3 regions of the Paenibacillus chartarius genome follow, and region 2 is predicted to be linked to each of the others. Evidence: riboswitches for the same ligand, from Rfam matches in the RefSeq annotation. Region 2 holds a riboswitch; each other region holds the start of a gene.
The links. A riboswitch is a leader RNA that binds a small molecule or an ion and turns the genes downstream of it on or off. The one in region 2 is predicted to bind cyclic di-GMP.
Positions count from the first base shown of each region.

Region 1: linked by a shared signal. The riboswitch ahead of ACFFK0_RS14295 (GTP cyclohydrolase I) and the one ahead of ACFFK0_RS02840 (methyl-accepting chemotaxis protein) in region 2 are both predicted to bind cyclic di-GMP.
Region 3: linked by a shared signal. The riboswitch ahead of ACFFK0_RS19405 (HAMP domain-containing methyl-accepting chemotaxis protein) and the one ahead of ACFFK0_RS02840 (methyl-accepting chemotaxis protein) in region 2 are both predicted to bind cyclic di-GMP.

Region 1 is NZ_JBHLWN010000057.1:23,350-29,219, reverse strand. Features, by position in the region: gene ACFFK0_RS14300 (PAS domain S-box protein) at 1-558, shown strand, start outside; cyclic di-GMP riboswitch class I at 790-874, shown strand; gene ACFFK0_RS14295 (GTP cyclohydrolase I) at 952-1,209, shown strand; gene ACFFK0_RS14290 (6-carboxytetrahydropterin synthase) at 1,270-2,091, shown strand; gene ACFFK0_RS14285 (SDR family oxidoreductase) at 2,088-2,810, shown strand; gene ACFFK0_RS14280 (ATP-binding protein) at 2,895-3,788, shown strand; gene ACFFK0_RS14275 (hypothetical protein) at 3,785-4,300, shown strand; gene ACFFK0_RS14270 (alpha/beta hydrolase) at 4,297-5,352, shown strand; gene ACFFK0_RS14265 (acyl carrier protein) at 5,359-5,589, shown strand; gene ACFFK0_RS14260 (class I adenylate-forming enzyme family protein) at 5,589-5,870, shown strand, end outside.
Region 2 is NZ_JBHLWN010000016.1:8,575-14,444, forward strand. Features, by position in the region: gene ACFFK0_RS02825 (bifunctional cytochrome P450/NADPH--P450 reductase) at 1-1,487, shown strand, start outside; gene ACFFK0_RS02830 (DUF421 domain-containing protein) at 1,890-2,408, opposite strand; gene ACFFK0_RS02835 (YmaF family protein) at 2,630-2,989, shown strand; gene ACFFK0_RS02840 (methyl-accepting chemotaxis protein) at 3,092-4,681, opposite strand; cyclic di-GMP riboswitch class I at 4,813-4,897, opposite strand; gene ACFFK0_RS02845 (SDR family oxidoreductase) at 5,141-5,870, opposite strand, start outside.
Region 3 is NZ_JBHLWN010000076.1:49,240-55,109, forward strand. Features, by position in the region: gene ACFFK0_RS19395 (chemotaxis protein CheA) at 1-546, opposite strand, end outside; gene ACFFK0_RS19400 (chemotaxis protein CheW) at 585-1,010, opposite strand; gene ACFFK0_RS19405 (HAMP domain-containing methyl-accepting chemotaxis protein) at 1,022-2,449, opposite strand; cyclic di-GMP riboswitch class I at 2,502-2,601, opposite strand; gene ACFFK0_RS19410 (extracellular solute-binding protein) at 2,828-4,372, opposite strand; gene ACFFK0_RS19415 (carbohydrate ABC transporter permease) at 4,407-5,279, opposite strand; gene ACFFK0_RS19420 (ABC transporter permease) at 5,303-5,870, opposite strand, start outside.

The DNA.
Region 1 (5,870 bases), on a different contig from region 2:
TCCCCCGGTTCTCTCATGATTTTCAGGGATATCACCAAAAGAAAAAAAACGGAAGAAACTATTCAATTTTTGGCCTATCACGATTCCTTAACGAGTCTGCCGAATCGGGTTCGTTTTCATCAATTGGTGGAGAGCGGCAATCAGGAGAATCGATGCGGAGGAATGGTGTTCCTGGATTTGGACCGGTTCAAGATAATCAACGATACGCTGGGACATCGAACGGGAGACTTTCTGCTTCAGGAAGTAAGCCGGCGATTGCGTCAGATGGTCGGCGGCATCTTTTCCAGGCTTGGCGGAGACGAGTTCACGGGATATTTTCCGAATGCCGATAGGGAGTCGATGAAACAAATCGTTGCGGAAATGAATCTGCTGTTGTCCAGACCCTATAGGATAGAAGGTCATGAACTGTCGGTATCTTCAAGCATCGGAATCAGCTTATATCCGAATGACAGCAAGGAAGTCGACATTCTCCTTCAACAAGCGGACACGGCGCTTTACGAAGCGAAGAAAAACGGCGGGAACGGATACGCTTTCTATAAGGCGAAGCAGAAGGTCTAAAGGAACTACCGCATTCAGTCCTCCGTTTCGGGCTGGGTTTTTCTCGTTATTCCTTCGAGGAGACCAAAGTGGAGGGGTTGCTTGTTCGTTGCTCGTTTCATGACCTGTGTAGTCAAAGGGCATGGAAATTAATAACTGCAAGATTTGTAGAAAAATCTTTTATTATGTCGAATTTTGTATTATAATCTGTATATACCACCGTATTTTGTCACGAATTTAATGTAATTCCTTAACGACAAATGGCAAACCTTTCGAAAGATAGGGACGCAAAGCCACGGGTCTAAAGCGGTCACGCTATGACAGCCGGGTTGCCGAAAAAGGATAGGATGCATGCGGATCCAGTCCTGCTTTTCGGGACTGGATTTTTCATTTTACAACAGGAGGCCTGAGATTATGAATCCGCTGCTCAATAACATCGTAAAGCCAACAGAACCCATACAAGAATGTATCCGCAGCCTGCTCCGGGAAATCGGCGAAGTACCAGCACGCGAAGGACTGCGCGATACGCCGAAACGAGTGGCCGAGATGTACAAGGAAGAGTTCGCCGGTGTTGGCGACGCTCAAAAGGGGAGTTTTCGGCGACAATATCGCACTTTGCGAGGAATTCGAGCGTTCCCTGTCAAGGGGTTAAAATTGGCAGAATCCATATAAGAGGACATTCCTCTTCTTCCGCTGAAACATGAGATTAAGACACAAGTGAGGGGGGCTGGCGTGCCGGTTTTATCGCGAACTATCGATTTTTCCGCCACTCATGTATATCGGGTGCCGCATTGGAGCGAGGAAGAGAATCGCCGGGTTTTCGGACCCTGCAGCAACCCGAATGGTCACGGGCACGATTATAAACTGGACATCATGGTCAAAGGAAGCCTCAATGAAGCTTCCGGCATCGTCGTCAACACGACGGAAATCAAACGCATCGTGAATTCATTTGTCGCTGCGGAACTGGACGGCAAATTCCTGGACCGCGAACATCCCTGGTTTCGGACACGCATTCCCACGACGGAAAATCTGGTTTCCTATATTTGGCAGTGCCTTGAACACCGGTTTGAAGTATGCCAACTACATCGAATCCGGCTATATGAGAACCATTACTTATCGTCGGCAAAGGAGGCGGGCGGGATGATTCAGCTTACGAGAAAATATCATTTCTGCGCAGCGCATCGTTTACATAGCGATCAGTTATCGCCTGAGGAGAACGTCCGGTTATTCGGGAAGTGCAACAATCCTCACGGGCACGGCCACAATTATTATTTGGACGTAACCGTGAATGGCGAACCTGACCCGGTTACCGGCATGATCGTCAATCTTGCCGAACTTGACGAGATCGTCGATCAAGTTGTACTTGACGAATTTGACCATAAGCATTTGAATTTGGATACCGACCGCTTCCGCAATTTGAATCCGACGTCGGAAGTCGTGGCGATGGTGATCTACAACATGCTTCAGCCTCATATTCCGAATCTGTACAAGATCGGGCTATGGGAAACCGAGAAAAATTATTTTGAGTACTTCGGTCCCAAGGAGAGGTCATGATCGACTGCGGAAGGCATGTTCGGGGCAAGACGATCGTCATTACCGGAGCAAGCAAAGGGATCGGCAAACAAACGGCCGAGCTGCTGAGCGGTCTTGGAGCCAATCTGGTTCTCGGTGCCAGAGATGGCGAAGAATTATCCCGCTTTGCTTCCACTTTGAAATCGGAAGTGTATCCGGTACCGGTCGATGTATCCGAGGAACGGGCTGTAAACCAGTTTGCCGAGGCGGCGATCACGCGTTTCGGAAATGTATACGCTCTCATTAACTGTGCTGGAACCGGTGTGTTCGACTCTGTATTATCGCTGGCCGCCGAGGATTTCGATCGAATGATCGCCGTCAATCTGCGAGGCACGTTCCTTTGCTGCAAAGCGTTCGGACGGCATATGGCGGAGCGGGGAGAGGGGAGAATGATCAACGTCGTATCGATTGCCGGCGCTACGGCGCTTCCCGGATGCGGCGGCTATTCTGCCTCGAAATTCGGAGTGCTGGGATTATCCCGAGTACTGCAGGCTGAGCTTCGGGGTAAGGGTATTCAAGTGACGGCCGTACTGCCGGGAGCAGTGGCTACCCCGTTCTGGGACCGAATGGACAGCAAGCCGGATATGTCGCAGATGATACCTGTTCAAACGTTAGCCCGGCATTTGATTTATATTTTATGCCAGCCTGAAGGTGCATCCATTGATGAAATAACGATCATGCCCCCACTCGGAATTTTATGAGGAGGCGGCCGATCCTAAATGAAGACCTTGCTGAGGAAACTGTTTGGTTCCGGTGAACCCCATGCGGAGGATCAGTCCCATGCTATGCCTCGGCCTGTATCGCTTCATAACTTGCAGGAGCACCGCAAAAGGGCGTTAATCGGATGGATCGCGAATCGGATGGGCGAGCTTCTTCGATTGGAGAGCTGTGCGTCCGGAGAGCTCGTATATGTTGCATTTGCGAAAGAGGCTTATACGGAAACCAAAGAGATCGCGGAAGATTATCTCTTATATTTGGGATCCTGCCTCGTCGATTGGGTCATGCAAGAGCGGGATGTATATTTGCGAATCAAAGAAATGCGCTTGCCCGACAAATACCATCAATGTTTGCTTGATGTATATGAAGAGATCGGAGAGGAGCTCCATAGCTGTTGTACACGGAAGCAAGCCGAATTCGCCGGACGAGATAGGGAAGAAGCGACGTGGCAAGTGTACCGGGATGTCATCCACGCGGTAACGCAGCAAAAGTTTTTGCTGATCCGGGAGGATGAAGTGGCGGCCTACCGACAAGGCACCGTCATTTGCGAAGCGGTCATTAAGGAAAGAGCGGATATTCCGAAGGCGCGGGATTCGGCCAAGCAATATTTGCTCGAGAACGGCATCCTGGCGGTTCATGTGATGAGCCATCTTCTCGTCATATCGGAAGCCGTGACCAATATCCTCAAGCATGCCAAGGAAGGCAAGATGACGATCGTTAAGACAGATACGTCGTTCAACGTATTGGTGGAAGATTCGGGTCCTGGCTTTCCCTTGAAGCTGCTCCCTTACACGACTCTAATGGCGGGGTATTCGACCAAAAAGTCCATGGGACAAGGCTTCACCTTAATGATGAAAATAGCCCAGCAGGTCGTACTCTCGACGATTCCAAGCGTTGGAACCACTCTCATTCTCATTTTTTCCAGGAATCAAGGGGAACAAGGGGAGGTGCGGGACTCATGACCGATCAAAGACTGGAACGTAATCCAATCGCACTATTAGGCGAGCTGCTCGCGACAGAGGAAAAGACGACGGATATGCTCGAGCGTTTGGTCGGTAAGCAGATATTCGTGCGGGTGCTCAGTCAGCAGACAACAGGGAGAACGATACATCGGGAATCCGTTCTATATTCCGAAGAGCTTCCGTACATCGTATCTCATAACTTTGTCGTTATCGACTCCGAGCAAATACCGAGGCAGCTTCATGAGCTGATTGCTATAAAAAAAATAGGAATCGGCAAAGCGATGAATCAGCTGGAGCTTGCTTCATCCCGGCATGTTTGCACATATGGGTGGATAAAAAAGGATAATGTGGTTGATTTTGAAGGGAATTATTCTGACTTGCAGTGCGTTCAAGGCGAACAGTTCATTCCTTTCAAAAGGTACTCCATTACATTTCGTCCTTTTAACCGTCCGGGCATGCGTTTGATCGAATACTTCAATCCCATACTCATTCATACGAGAGAAGAGTGGTGAGTTCATTGAATCAAGTCACATCGTCCGGGGCGACCATCCGGAAAACGCTGTTGACAGCCAAACTGTTCGACCGGTTTTGGGACCGCTGGTTCGTACACGGCATTGCGGCGGCGGGGATTGCCGAACTGCGGCGGGAATTAACCGATATATCCCATTGGATCGAGGGGCTGCAGAGCCAGGCTCTTCAATATCAGAAAGCGGCGGCGGTTTGTGCCGAGAGCGGAAAATACGAGGAATCCGAGCATATGTGGCGAACCGCGGGTTTATACTATTACCTCATTCAGTGGATATATCCGGAAGTGACGGAGGACAAACGGTATTGGTTTGAACGCTGCAAGGCGATGTTCGAGAATGCGGATCGCCTTTCCGAAATTCCAATCATTCCGGTTTCGATCCCGGTGAAGGAGCGCGAATGCTGCGGGCGAATGCGGATACCAGAGTCGCCGCATGGCTGCGTTGTGCTCGTAAGCCCGATCGATTCGTCCAAGGAAGAGCTGTTTACTTACGAATCGGAATTTGTCCATGCGGGCTTCGCTACGCTGCACGTCGACGGTCCCGGACAGGGAGAGACGCTCCTCAAGCAAGGCTTGAAAGCATCGCGGGCAAACTGGACGCTGTTCATACGCCAGGTGATCGATGAGGCCGCCGGGCGATTTCCCGGGCTGCCGATTTTCTTGTTCGGTACGAGCAGCGGAGCTTCCTGGGCAGTGCATGGCAGCTTCCACCCGAAGGTGGAGAAGGCTGCGGCGGTAAGTCCGGCGTTCGAAGCAGGCTTGGTTCTGCCTGAGTATTTCCTGGAGCGGATGGCATGCATTCTCGAAGACGATGCGGTTCTTCTGCCCGAGCTGGAGCGGTTCGAGGCCGGCAAGCCCGTCATGCTGTTCCATGGAAAGAAAGATACGATGGTCAAAGATGAACAGATATATGCGCTGTACGGCAAATTGCCGGAAGGCAAGCGAATGATCGAATACGAAAATGAGGGCCATTGCTGCAACTTTAAGCTGGGTGAGATTCGAAAGACGGCGGCGGCGTGGTTTATGGAAGGGGCATAAAGCTGAATGACGTTTGCAGACTTTCAACAGAGCCTATCCGAGCTTTCGCGCGTGCCGGTTTACAGCATTCGTGAAGACGCATCGCTTCGAGACGATTTGGGCATCGATTCGCTGCAGATGGTTAATTTGATCGTCCGCTTGACCGAACAATTCGGAGTTGACATCGGCCAAATTTCCGATATGGGGGCCATACATACCGTAGGGAGCATGTACTGTTTCTTGGCGGGGAGGAGATAATGTTGCCCAATTTAGCGGATTGGATCATAGAGCATACGGCAGACCGGGCAAAGCCGCTTTTGTCGACACCGTCCGGAGAATACAGTATGGAGGACATTGGCCGGGAGACGATTCGATACGAGAACCTGTTAAAGCCTTATGGAAGCTTGAAAGGAAAAAAAGTCGGCCTCCTCGTCCCGCCTGTGTTTCACTACTTGTCGCTTGTTTTTGCCGTCAATCGGCTCGGAGGCGTTGTCGTCCCGATCAGCCCATATTTTCGTAAAGAAGATCTGGGGGCATTA
Region 2 (5,870 bases):
CGGGCGAGCTGAGCGGAGTGCGCTATTCCGTATTCGGCTGCGGCGACCACAACTGGGCGGCGACGTACCAAGACGTGCCGCGGTTCATCGACGAGAAGCTTGCCGAGAAAGGTGCTGCAAGGTTCTCGCCGCGAGGTGAAGCCGATGCGAGCGGGGACTTCGAGAAGCAGCTCGAAGACTGGAAACGGCAAATGTGGGACGATGCGATGCACACGTTCGGCCTCAAGCTGAACGCCAATGCGGAGAAGGAACGGAGCACATTGACCATGCAGCTGGTCAGCGGGCTGGCGGAAGCCCCTCTTGCTGATTCGTACGAGGCGGTTCGCGCGGCGGTCGCGGTCAACCGCGAGCTGCAGCACGCCTCCAGCGAACGAAGCACAAGGCATATCGAAATTGAACTGCCGGAAGGGGTTACGTATCGGGAAGGCGATCATCTCGGGGTGTTTCCCGGCAACAGCAAAGAGAACGTCGACCGCATTCTGAAGCGGTTCGGCTTGCATGGTCAGGATCAGGTGATCCTGACGGCGAGCGGCGTCAGCGCTTCCCATCTGCCGCTCGGCCGGGCAGTTTCGCTTGCTGCTATTCTTCGCCACAGCGTAGAGGTGCAGGAGGCAGCAACCCGTGCACAAATACGCGAGGTTGCCGCTTATACGGTATGTCCTCCGCACAAACGCGAATTGGAAGCTTTATTGGAGGAGGGAGCGTACGAGGAGCAGATTTTGCGGAAGAGAGTTTCCATGCTGGATCTTATCGAGAAGTACGAAGCCTGCGAAATACCGTTCGAGAAGTTCCTGGAGCTGCTGCCGCCGCTGAAACCGAGATACTATTCGATATCCAGCTCGCCGCGGATGAACGAAGGACGCGCCAGCATTACGGTTGGTGTCGTACGCGGCCAGTCTTGGAGCGGGAAGGGCGAATACCGCGGGGTCGCTTCGAATTACTTGGCCGAGCGCGCGGCGGGGGAGGACATCGTCATGTTCGTCCGTACGCCGGAATCCGGCTTCCAGCTGCCCGATAATCCGGAGACGCCGATCATCATGGTAGGCCCGGGTACGGGGATAGCGCCTTTCCGAGGCTTCCTGCAGGCGCGCGCGAAGCTGAAGCAGGAAGGAGCCGCTCTAGGGGAAGCTCATCTCTACTATGGCTGCAGGAACGAGGCGGACTTCCTCTACCGCGAAGAGCTGGAGCAATATGCGAGAGATGGGGTCGTTACCCTGCATACGGCATTTTCCCGGGCGGATGGTGTGCCGAAAACGTACGTGCAGCATCTTATGGCGGGCCACGCGGCGGAGCTGATCCGCATTCTGGACGGCGGCGGACGGCTGTACGTATGCGGTGACGGCACCCGGATGGCGCCGGATGTAGAAAGCGAGCTGCAGAAAGCTTATATGCAAGTCCATGGGGCCGACCGGCAAGCGGCCGAACAATGGCTGCAGCAGCTTCAATCGAATGGAAGCTATGCGAAGGATGTTTGGACGGGGATGTAATACGAGGGGGCTGCTTGGTCAAGCGGCCCCCTTTTGGATGTTCCTTTTGCGAAATAGAGGTTTCCGAAACCGTAATTTTGCTCGGGAATGGCTGGCATGCAAGTTTAGAGGACGCGGGATAGATCCCTCGAAATCCGCTATTTTGCGGGAGAGCGGGTAGATCCCCAGAATAGGGGCTTCGGAATCCTTTATACATCAGCGAAGCAGGCAAGCCTGTCATCGGGGGCATTGCATAGGCGGGCTTGAGGGGATCGATGAAAAGGAAGTCGGCGTGGAGGGCGGGGATATGCGGGTTCGCGCGAGAAATTTGAAGAAGCCAGGTCAGCCTCGATCTTGGACGCATGGGGGCTATGAGTGCCTGCTTCCTGGCCACTTGCCGTCGCTTTCTGCTGCTCCAGTTGTTTATTCCCGTAAACGGTCGAACACTTCGGCAGGTTGAGACTTCGATAATTCCACGTTTATCTTCAACAACGAGAGAAGCTCTTCCAACTCGCCGCGTGTGACGGGCCGGGCCGAATCGATTAATTCGTAGCCGAATCGCCCGTTCACTTCAACCGTTGCGGTGCGTAAGTCGGAGATTCGGGAGATACCCTTTTGGCGTATTCTCATTTCAAGCTGATCCTCGGTCAAGCGCAGCTTCCGCAGCTGCTTCGTTTGAATTTGACCGTCCTTGACAACCATGGTGGGCTTGCCGATCAAAAGCCTTTCAACAAAGGGGATGTGAAGCGCCAGCTTTTGAAAGACCACCATAATAAGAACGAATATTCCGATGCAAGCAACCGTTTGCCATATATCATTTTCGGCTACGGCATGTCCAATAATGGTTCCGATCGATAATATCGTAACCATCTCTAAAGGGGTCATTTCGGCAATGATTTTTTTTCCTGCAATTCTCAAGAGAATGAAGCCGGAAATGATCATGACGATCGCTTCATAAACGAAAGTAAACAAGGTCCCTTCGCCACATCCTTTTTACTTTCCAAATGATTTGCTTTTCATTATGTCCCGATTTATTCATCATTAGACTATTGGGAACGCCGGGGTGGGGAGTAAGTTTATCTTTAGGCTGTTGGCTCTTATCGGACAAAAATTTCGTCATTTATAATGAGCGTGAAACCGGCGAAGGGAGATGTAGGGTTTTCATGCTCAACAAAAAATTAATACTGAAAAGCAAGACGAGAATTCGGCTGGCACAGACCCATGTCCATGAGTTCACAGGCAGCACGAAATTAGCGGAAGAAGGGGAGGATCGCCACAACCACCGGTTTGCAGGGGTAACAGGAGAAGCCATCCCTTTCGGGAAAAGTCATATTCATGAAATTGACTTGTCTCGGACCGATTTCGTAGACCATTTCCACAAGCTTAAAAAAATTCGTACCGGTCCGGCCATTCCGGTCGGTAACGGTAAGCATGTTCACTTTGTTACAGGGAAAACCACGTTAAATGAAGGTCACAGGCATCCATTTAACTTTGCAACGTTGATTCAGAAGCCGCTTGTTTGAACGTCCTCACAATGATAGAAATGACACCGTCATGGTCTCCCTTCTGTTAATAGCCCAAACAGGCACCGGCCTCTATGGCCGGCGCCTGTTCGATGTGCGGGATCAGCTAACTTTGAAAATCGCGACCGACTTATTCAGCTCCATCGCCAGATGTGCCAGCGATTGGGAGGTCGAAGCGGTTTCTTGACTGCTGGCCGCTGCTTCCTCGGTACTAGCGGAAATCTTCTCAATCGAGCTCAGTACTTCCGTCGATTGTGCGGCTTGCTCCTCGCAGGCGGCGGCGATTTCCGCCACCTTATGGGCGGTTTCATTCACGACTGACAAGATCGTCTGGAACGCTTCGCCCGATTTCTTCGAAGCAGTCGTCCCTTCGCCAACGGCGTCCACGCTAAGCTTCGTATTATTTTGCATGCCGGTAATAATGGCGGTAATTTGCTTGGTCGCTTCGCTGCTTCGTTCCGCCAGCTTACGCACCTCATCGGCGACGACGGCAAACCCTCTTCCTTGTTCGCCGGCCCGTGCCGCCTCGATCGCGGCATTCAAGGCAAGCAAGTTCGTCTGCTCCGAAATATCGTCAATGACGCCAATGATTTCTCCGATTTTGTTGGAATCCTCGGCGAGCAATGTCATCTGGCGATTGATCGAATTCATTCCCTGAATCGAGTGTTCTACAACCTTGCCGCCTTCCTGCGCCATCATCATCGTTTTGTTGGACAGCTCGGATGCCTGCTCCGCGCTTTCCGCGACGGAATTGATGGCTGCGGACAATTCCTTGAACAGCTCGTTGATCGACTGCGCCTCCTGAGCCTGAACGCTGCTGCCCGTAGCGATCTCCTCGGAGCTTGCCGAGATTTGCTCTGCTGCCGCGGAGACGTTCTCTGCCGACGAGAGGATGCCGCCAACGGTTGATTTCAAGCTGTTTACCGTGTTGTTGAGCGCATTCGCCAGACGGCCGATTTCATCCTTCGAATCGATATCCGTCGTTTCCCGCAAATCGCCGTCCGCCACCTTGTCCAAAATTCCGAGCACCCGGTTCAGCGGACGAGAGATTGACCTTGCGATCGCATAGCCGAAGCTGATGCTGAGCAGCAGCGCTGCAATGACGATGGCAATCGTAATATTTCGCGTCGATGCGAAGGACGCAGCGTTTTCTTCGTTCGACTTCTCCGCTGTCCGCGTATTATAGTCGATCAAATTCGTCAAGATGTCTCTTCTTTGATTGCTTAACGTGTCCAGCTTATTGACAAAGACGGAATACGCTTCGGTGTTTTTGTTCTGAAAAGCGAGGTCCATGACTTCTTTGCGGGCTTCTTTGTATCTTGTAACAACCTGGGTGTATTTGGCGACGTTGTCCTTTTCCTCAGGGTCCAGCTGAGTGTTTTGATAATCGCTCATCAGCGTGTCCGATTCTGCAACCAGCTTCTCGATTTCTTCGTTCAGCTCTTTATTTTTGGAGTCGTTCGTAGTTATCATTAACTCAAGAATGGCGGATTCACTCTTTAATGTGTTGATTTGGATTTTGCTTAGCGCCTTGACCGGCGTCAGCTGTTCCTTGTACATCGCATCGGCATCGGCGTTCATTTCCGCCATCCCCCGGTAACCGAGAATACCGACCACGATCAGTGAAACGACGCTGATCACGATCAACAAATTGATTTTGACACCGACCTTAAGATTTTTGAATAAGCCCATTGCATGATTCCTCCGATGGTTGTGATGGGTAGTGAGCGGTTTCCTGAACCTATGTACTCCAATCGGCATGCTGCCGAGAAACAAAAAAATGCCCTAACCATTAGGGCAGTCTTGCGCTGTTGTCCCCCCCAATTGGCAACCCGGCTGCCTTAGCGCAATTGCCGTAGGCCCGAAGTTTTGCGTCCCCGTCTTTCGGCGGGTTTGCCTTTTCAGCTGGTTCGTCACATTTCGACATTATTTGATATATAATGTAATAATAACATGTTTTATGTCGATTTAAAGTAAAATTTTTTCTGGAAAAATGAGTCTGAATGAAACATCGAACATAAATGCTGAAAGTCCTTGAGAGTCCCCAGGCAGGTGATCGAGAAGCAAACTCTCGAAGAGCCAACCCCGGTGGAAGCATATCGAAATAATAAACCGGCCTCACATCCGTAAGGCCGGTTTCGTCAGAAATATTTACTTCGCAAGGTGGTTCACAATTTGGCTTAAGCCTGTGGTAATCGGCGTAACCGGCCGGCCGAGCAGCTTTTCGAAGTCGCTGCTTTCGATCTCCAGCGCGCCATCCCGAATCCCTTGCTGGATACCGACAAGAATCGGGATGACGAAATCGGGCACGCCCGCTCCCTTCAGCATGTCTGCATAAGCGGCGTCATCGATCTGATGGACAGGCACTTCCTTGTTTACCACCGTACCAAGAGCAGCCGCGAGTTGTTCCTGGGTCAACAGCTTGCCTGAGAGCTCGTAGATCGTATTGTCGTGTCCGCTGCCCGCGAGTACGGCTGCAGCCGCCTCCGCGTAATCCTGCTGCAGAGCCCAACCGACTTTCCCCGATCCTGCGGAAGTGACCCACGGCGCTCCTGCAAGCACACCCTTTATGCTGCCGAGCTCGTTCTCCAGGTACCAGTTGTTACGCAAGAACGAGTAGGGGATGCCTGTCTTGACGATGGCTTCTTCGGTCACTCGGTGCACGGGAGCCAGGAAAATCGTGCTCTCGCCCGCATTCGCCAAGCTGGTATAAGCAATAAATTTCACTCCGGCACGCGCGGCGGCGGCAACAGCATCGGTATGCTGCCGTATTCTCGTTTCGTTATCGCCGTCGGCGGAGATGATCAGCAAGCGATCGATGCCCGCGAAGGCCGTATCCAAAGTTTCCGGGCTGTCGAAATCTCCATACCGAACGTCTACT
Region 3 (5,870 bases), on a different contig from region 2:
AGATGTCCTGACCACTGTCCCGATCTCGCTTAATTTGTTCAGCATGACATAGAACCTTGCTGTTTTCAATTCGGCATTTTCATGAAGCGTTACATGAATCGTATACGAGAACGAGCCTTGCTCGTCCGCAATCAGGGCATCGGGAAGCTCGGGGCGCTGCTCCATCATCCAGCGCAGCCGCTCCGTCAGCTCCTTCATCATCGGATGCTCCGTCGACTCCCCATGGCTGATGAAAATTTTCATCTCCGTCAAAACGTCCAGACATCGAAACAAGACGTCAATGACGCTGCGGTCGATATGAAGCCGTTCCGATCGGATGCGATCGAGCACATCTTCCATCCGGTGCGTCAACAGCGTCACATGCTCGAACCCCATCGCCGCAGACGATCCCTTCAAGGAATGTGCAGCCCGAAACATGACAGGAATCAGCTCCGGACCGTTCCCCTGCTTCTCCAGCTTTAATAAGGCATCCTCCAGCAGCTGCAGGTGCTCTTCCATGTCTTGAAGAAATAAAGATAAATATTGGGACATATGATTGTCCGACACGCGTGGAACGCCCCCTTCGTTCAGAATAGCTGACCGTATCAATCGGTAAAAATCCGGCGCGCGTCCAAAATATTAATCAGCTTATCTTTTTCCTGAGCGATGCCGGCCATCAGCTCCTGGCCCGCCTGCACGGCATATTCCGGCGGCGGCACGATGTCCGTCAGCGTTGCGACCCGGTTCACCTGATCGACAATCACACCGTATACATCATCTGAAATGTCGACAACCAGAATTCGCGTAAGCTTTGTGACGGCTGCGCACTCCAGACCCATTTTTTCACGCAAATCGACAACGGGCAGCACTTTGCCGCGAAGGTTGATCACCCCTTTGACGAAGGGCTTATGATTCGGAATTTGCGTAATCTCCTGGATCCGGATGATTTCATGAATATGATGAATCGTAATGGCATACTTGACTTCGCCCACAACAAATTCCACGTATTGATCCTGCGCCATCTCTTCCATGCGTCTCACCCTTACAATTTCGCGATCAAATCGTTCATATTTTGAACGGTTTTCACCATCTCGGTCGTCGAAGCGGCCGTTTGCTCCGCGCCGGCAGCCGTCTCTTCGATAATGGCGGCCATGCTTTGTATATTCGTTTGAACCTCCGTGCTTTGGCTTGCTTGTTCTTCGCAGGCGGCCGCGATTTCGGCAATGCTGGACGCTGTTTGCTGAATCGTCCTTCTGATTTCGGTAAAGGCGCTTCCCGCCCTCAGAGACGCTTCGTCCCCCGTCTTGGCGGTAACGACCGCTTCTTTCGTATTTTGCTGAATCGCTTTGATCAAGCCGGCGATTTCTTTCGTAGCGGTGCTGCTGCGCTCGGCCAGCTTGCGCACCTCGTCGGCGACAACGGCGAAGCCCTTGCCTGCGGAGCCTGCGCGAGCGGCTTCCAGTGCGGCGTTCAGCGCCAGCAAATTGGTCTGATCCGCAATCTCGTCGATCACTTCAATAATGTCGCCGATCTTCTCGGAACGGACGGCGAGCTCTTCAATTTTTAACGAGATGTCTTTCATGCCCGTAATGGTTTGCTGAATGATTTGGTTGCCGTTCTCGGCGAGATCTACAACCTGCTCCGCCGCATAGCTCGCCTTTTCCGAGTTTTCGGCTACGCTCTGGACGGCAGCTGTCATTTCGTTGACCATCGCATTGGACGTTTCGGCGGCTCGCGCCTGCGTCTGGCTGCCTGCGGCAATCTCTTCATTGCTGGCCATAATTTCCTGCGAGCTGGAGAAGACATGCTGGGTCAGCTGATTGATCTTCTTCACCAAACCGCTTGTGGATACGTAGACGATAATGCAGGCGGCCAAGCCTAACAATAGCGCGATACCGGACATAATCGAGACGAGGACGATATTCGTTTGCACATCCTGCTCACCTTTGGCGACCGTGTTATCGGACATATCGTTCAAGTTCACAACCATCTGTTCCGACAGATCAGTAGCGGTGTTGATAAACTTTCTACCGTCAATCGCTATTAATTTCGCCTTTTCTACATCCGTTTTTCCTGTCACTTGAATTTGATCGAGAAGGGGCATATAGTTTTTCACATTGGCTTGAATGTCGCGAAGGATCGCTTTATTTTTTTCCGTTTCCAACGTATTCATCAGACCGTCGATCGATTGATTCACTCTCTTGGAGGCGTCTTTCGACTGGGTCATCAGCGATTCGTCGGAAAACAGCAAATACCCCCGCATGCCATTTAAGATCTGCCTTAAATCCGAATTCATCTGCTGAACCTTCAGCTGATTGGCAAGCGTAACGTCGACCGTATTCTTGAATTGCTTCTGCATGGCGATCATTTTGAACAGCGAGAAGGAAGATATGCCGATCAATAAAATCAATACCCCGATAAAACCAATTGCAATTTGCTTGCGGATGCTCATGTTACGTAACAGATTCATATGTACGTTCTCTCCTTTTTCCCCTTGTGGATTCCCTGTCAATCCATCCTTTTACGGCAACCCGGCTGCCGTAGCTTCCGCGTTTGTTCGCTAGAAGCCTTAGGCCCGCAGCTTTGCGCCCCCACCTTTCAACGGGTTTGCCTTTATGGAGATGGTTGATTTCTCCGCATAATTCGACATTATTTATCTAATTATGTCGATACAAGTCGTTTCTAGTATGATAATTCTCTTTGGAAATAGACCGATTCCTTCTTAAAAAGTGATATCGCTCGTGAAATTATGAATGTTCAGTTTCATTTCTGAAAATGAAAAAGGCTTTGTCTCACTCTGAAGTGAAACAAAACCTCTTTATCATCGATTTCCTTAAGCGGTTGCGTCCTACTTCTTCAGCTTCTGATAGGCCGCTTTATATTCCGCTATCAGCTTGTCGCCGCCCGCTTTTTTCCACTTGTTGATTTCCTCCTGCCAGCCGGCTTCGTCGATCTTGCCCATAATAAATTTCGTTTGCGCGTCCATCATCATCTGATCGAGCTCCGAGCCCCGCTCCGAATACGTCATCGACTTCAGCGTGAGCGCCGGGTTGGGGACGATATACTTGATGCCGTCCGACTCCATCTTCGTCCCTTTCTCCCCGATCGGCACGTCCTTGAGCGGCTTCACATTGTAGCCTTCGAGCACGGTGAGATTATCCCGGTACGGCTTCACTTCACGCTGGAACATATTGAAGCCGTCGCCGATAAACTCCGTCTTGCCGTCGGCCGTATTGGCGAAGTGCGTTCCTTCGATGCCGCGGAGCAGCAGCGTGGACATCTCCGGATCCATCAGCTTATCGAGGAAGCCGAGCACCCGCTTCATCTCCTCCTCCGTCTTCACCGCCGATTTCGGAATAACGAGGAAGCCGTTGTTACCGTTCTCCGATGCGATGCGAATCCCTTTCGGCCCTTCGAAGCTGGCTACGTCGACGACCGCTTTCGGATTCGTCTTGTTCAGACGGTCCTGCTGGCTCTTGCCGTTCGTCGCGACACCGAACCGGATGCCGGCCCGGCCGGTATCCATCAGCTTCTCCGCCTCGGTCGCATCGATGACGGCGAAATCCTGATTGATCAAGTTTTCCGTGTACAAACGGCGGAACATCTTCAGTACGTCGAGAAACTCGGGTGTCGTATACTCCGGAGTGAAATTGCCGTCCTTGTCGACGCCCCACTTGTTGACGCCGCCCATCATGACGGCGAAGCGGGTAATCATCGACGCTTGGCCTTCATTGTATTTCTTGTGCAGCACCATGCCGTACGTATCGTTCTTCCCGTTTTTGTCCGGATCGTTCAGTGTCAGCGCTTTCAGTACGTTGTACCACTCATCGAGCGTCTTCGGATAGGTCAGGTTCAGCGCATCCAACCAATCTTTGCGATATACGGCAGCCCCGCGCCCCATGTTGCGGTACAGCGGTACGCCGTATATGTTGCCTTCGACCGAAATATTTTCGAAGAACTGCTTGTTTTGCGCGTTCAAATTCTTATAATCCTTCAAATACGGACCGACTTCCCAAAATAATTGCGACTCGATCGCGTTCGTAACCGTCGGGCCCTGGTTCACCTTCAGCAGCTTCGGCATTTCGTTGGAGGCCAGCATCACGTTGATTTTATCGTTATAGGCGGAGGAAGGAATCCACTGGAAGTCGATCTTCGTGTTTGTATACTTCTCGATGGCCTTCTCCACGGGATTGCCCTTGGCCGGAATGTCCCCGACCTGGGTGAAGGCGATGGTCAGGTTAAGCGGCGTCGTATCCTCGGCCGCGGCAGCCGGTTTGTCCCCGTAAGTTTGACCGGCAGACGACTGGCCTCCGGTGCTGCTGCAGGCGACCGACAGCGCCATCGTACCGCTCAAGGCTAACACTGTCCAGGTAAGCTTCTTGTTTCTTCTCATCACAAAGTAAACCTCCCCTATGATACGTTTCTGGTTATCCTTTGACCGAACCGAGCAGAACGCCTTTCGCAAAATGCTTCTGCAGGAACGGGTAAACCGCGATAATCGGCAGCGTTGCGAACACGATGACCGCCATCTTGATCGTCAGCGGCTGAATATTCATTTCATCCATGTTCGTGTCGCCGATCCGGCTGCTCGCATTGATGACGATTTCCCGCAGAACAACTTGAATCGGCCATTTTGTATTCGTGTTAATATACATAACGGCGCTGAAAAACTTGTTCCAATGATCGACTGCGTAAAACAAGCCGAAGGTGGCCATGGCCGGCAGCGACAGCGGGATGACGATACGCAGCAGAATGCCGAGATCGTTGCAGCCGTCGATTTTCGCAGAGTCCTCCAGCCCCTCGGGGATTTGCTGGAAAAAGTTTTTGAGCACGATCAGATTAAAGGCGCTGATCGCCGACGGAATCATGAGCGACCAGAGGGAGTCGATCATGCCCAGCGACTTGACCACATAATAAGTGGGAATGAGACCGCCGTTGAACAGCATCGTAAACAGCACGGCCAGCAAAATGAGGCGGCGCCCCTTGAAGCTGGGCCGCGAAAGCGGATACGCCAGCAGCGACGTGAGCACCAGGTTGATGAGCGTACCGAGCAAAGTGACATAGATGGAAACGCCCAAGCTTCGCACCAGCGTATTCGAGGAGAAAATGTACTGGTAGGCTGCCAGCGAAAACTCCTTCGGGTACAGGATAAAGCCTCCCTGCGCCACGATATGCGGAGCTGTGAACGAAACCGCCAGCACATACACGAACGGCAAGATGCAGACGAGCCCAATCAGACTCAGCAAGCTGTAATTGACCGCATCGAACAGCCGGTTGCTCCATGTATTGTCGTGGTTCATGATCCGTCTCCTTTCTGCAGAGGTCAATAAACGCCCTCTTCACCGAAGCGCTTGGCCAGCCAGTTCGCGGCGAGCACGAGCAGCAGCCCTACGACCGATTTGAACAGGCCGACCGCCGCACTGTAGCCGAATTGCCCTTGCGTCAAGCCTTTGACGTACACATACGTATCGAACACTTCGCCGACCTCGCGGTTCGTCGGAGTCAGCATGAGGAAGATGTGCTCGAAGCCCGAATCGAGAAAATGGCCGAGCCGGAGAATGAGCAGGATGACGATCGTACTGCGGATGGCGGGCAAGGTGATGTGCCACAGCTGGCGCCAACGGCCGGCTCCATCCATACGGGCGGCTTCGTACAGCTGTAAATCAACCCCGGCGAGAGCGGCGAGGAAGATAATCGTTCCCCACCCGACTTCCTTCCAGACCGATTGCGAGACGATCATCGTCCGAAACCAATCCGGCTCCAGCAGGAACGCGATTTTCTCTCCGGAAACCGCATAGATCAGTTCATTGACGGCTCCGCCTTCGGTCGTGAACAAGATGTAAAAAATCCCGACGACGACGACCCATGAAACAAAGTGCGGAATGTAAACG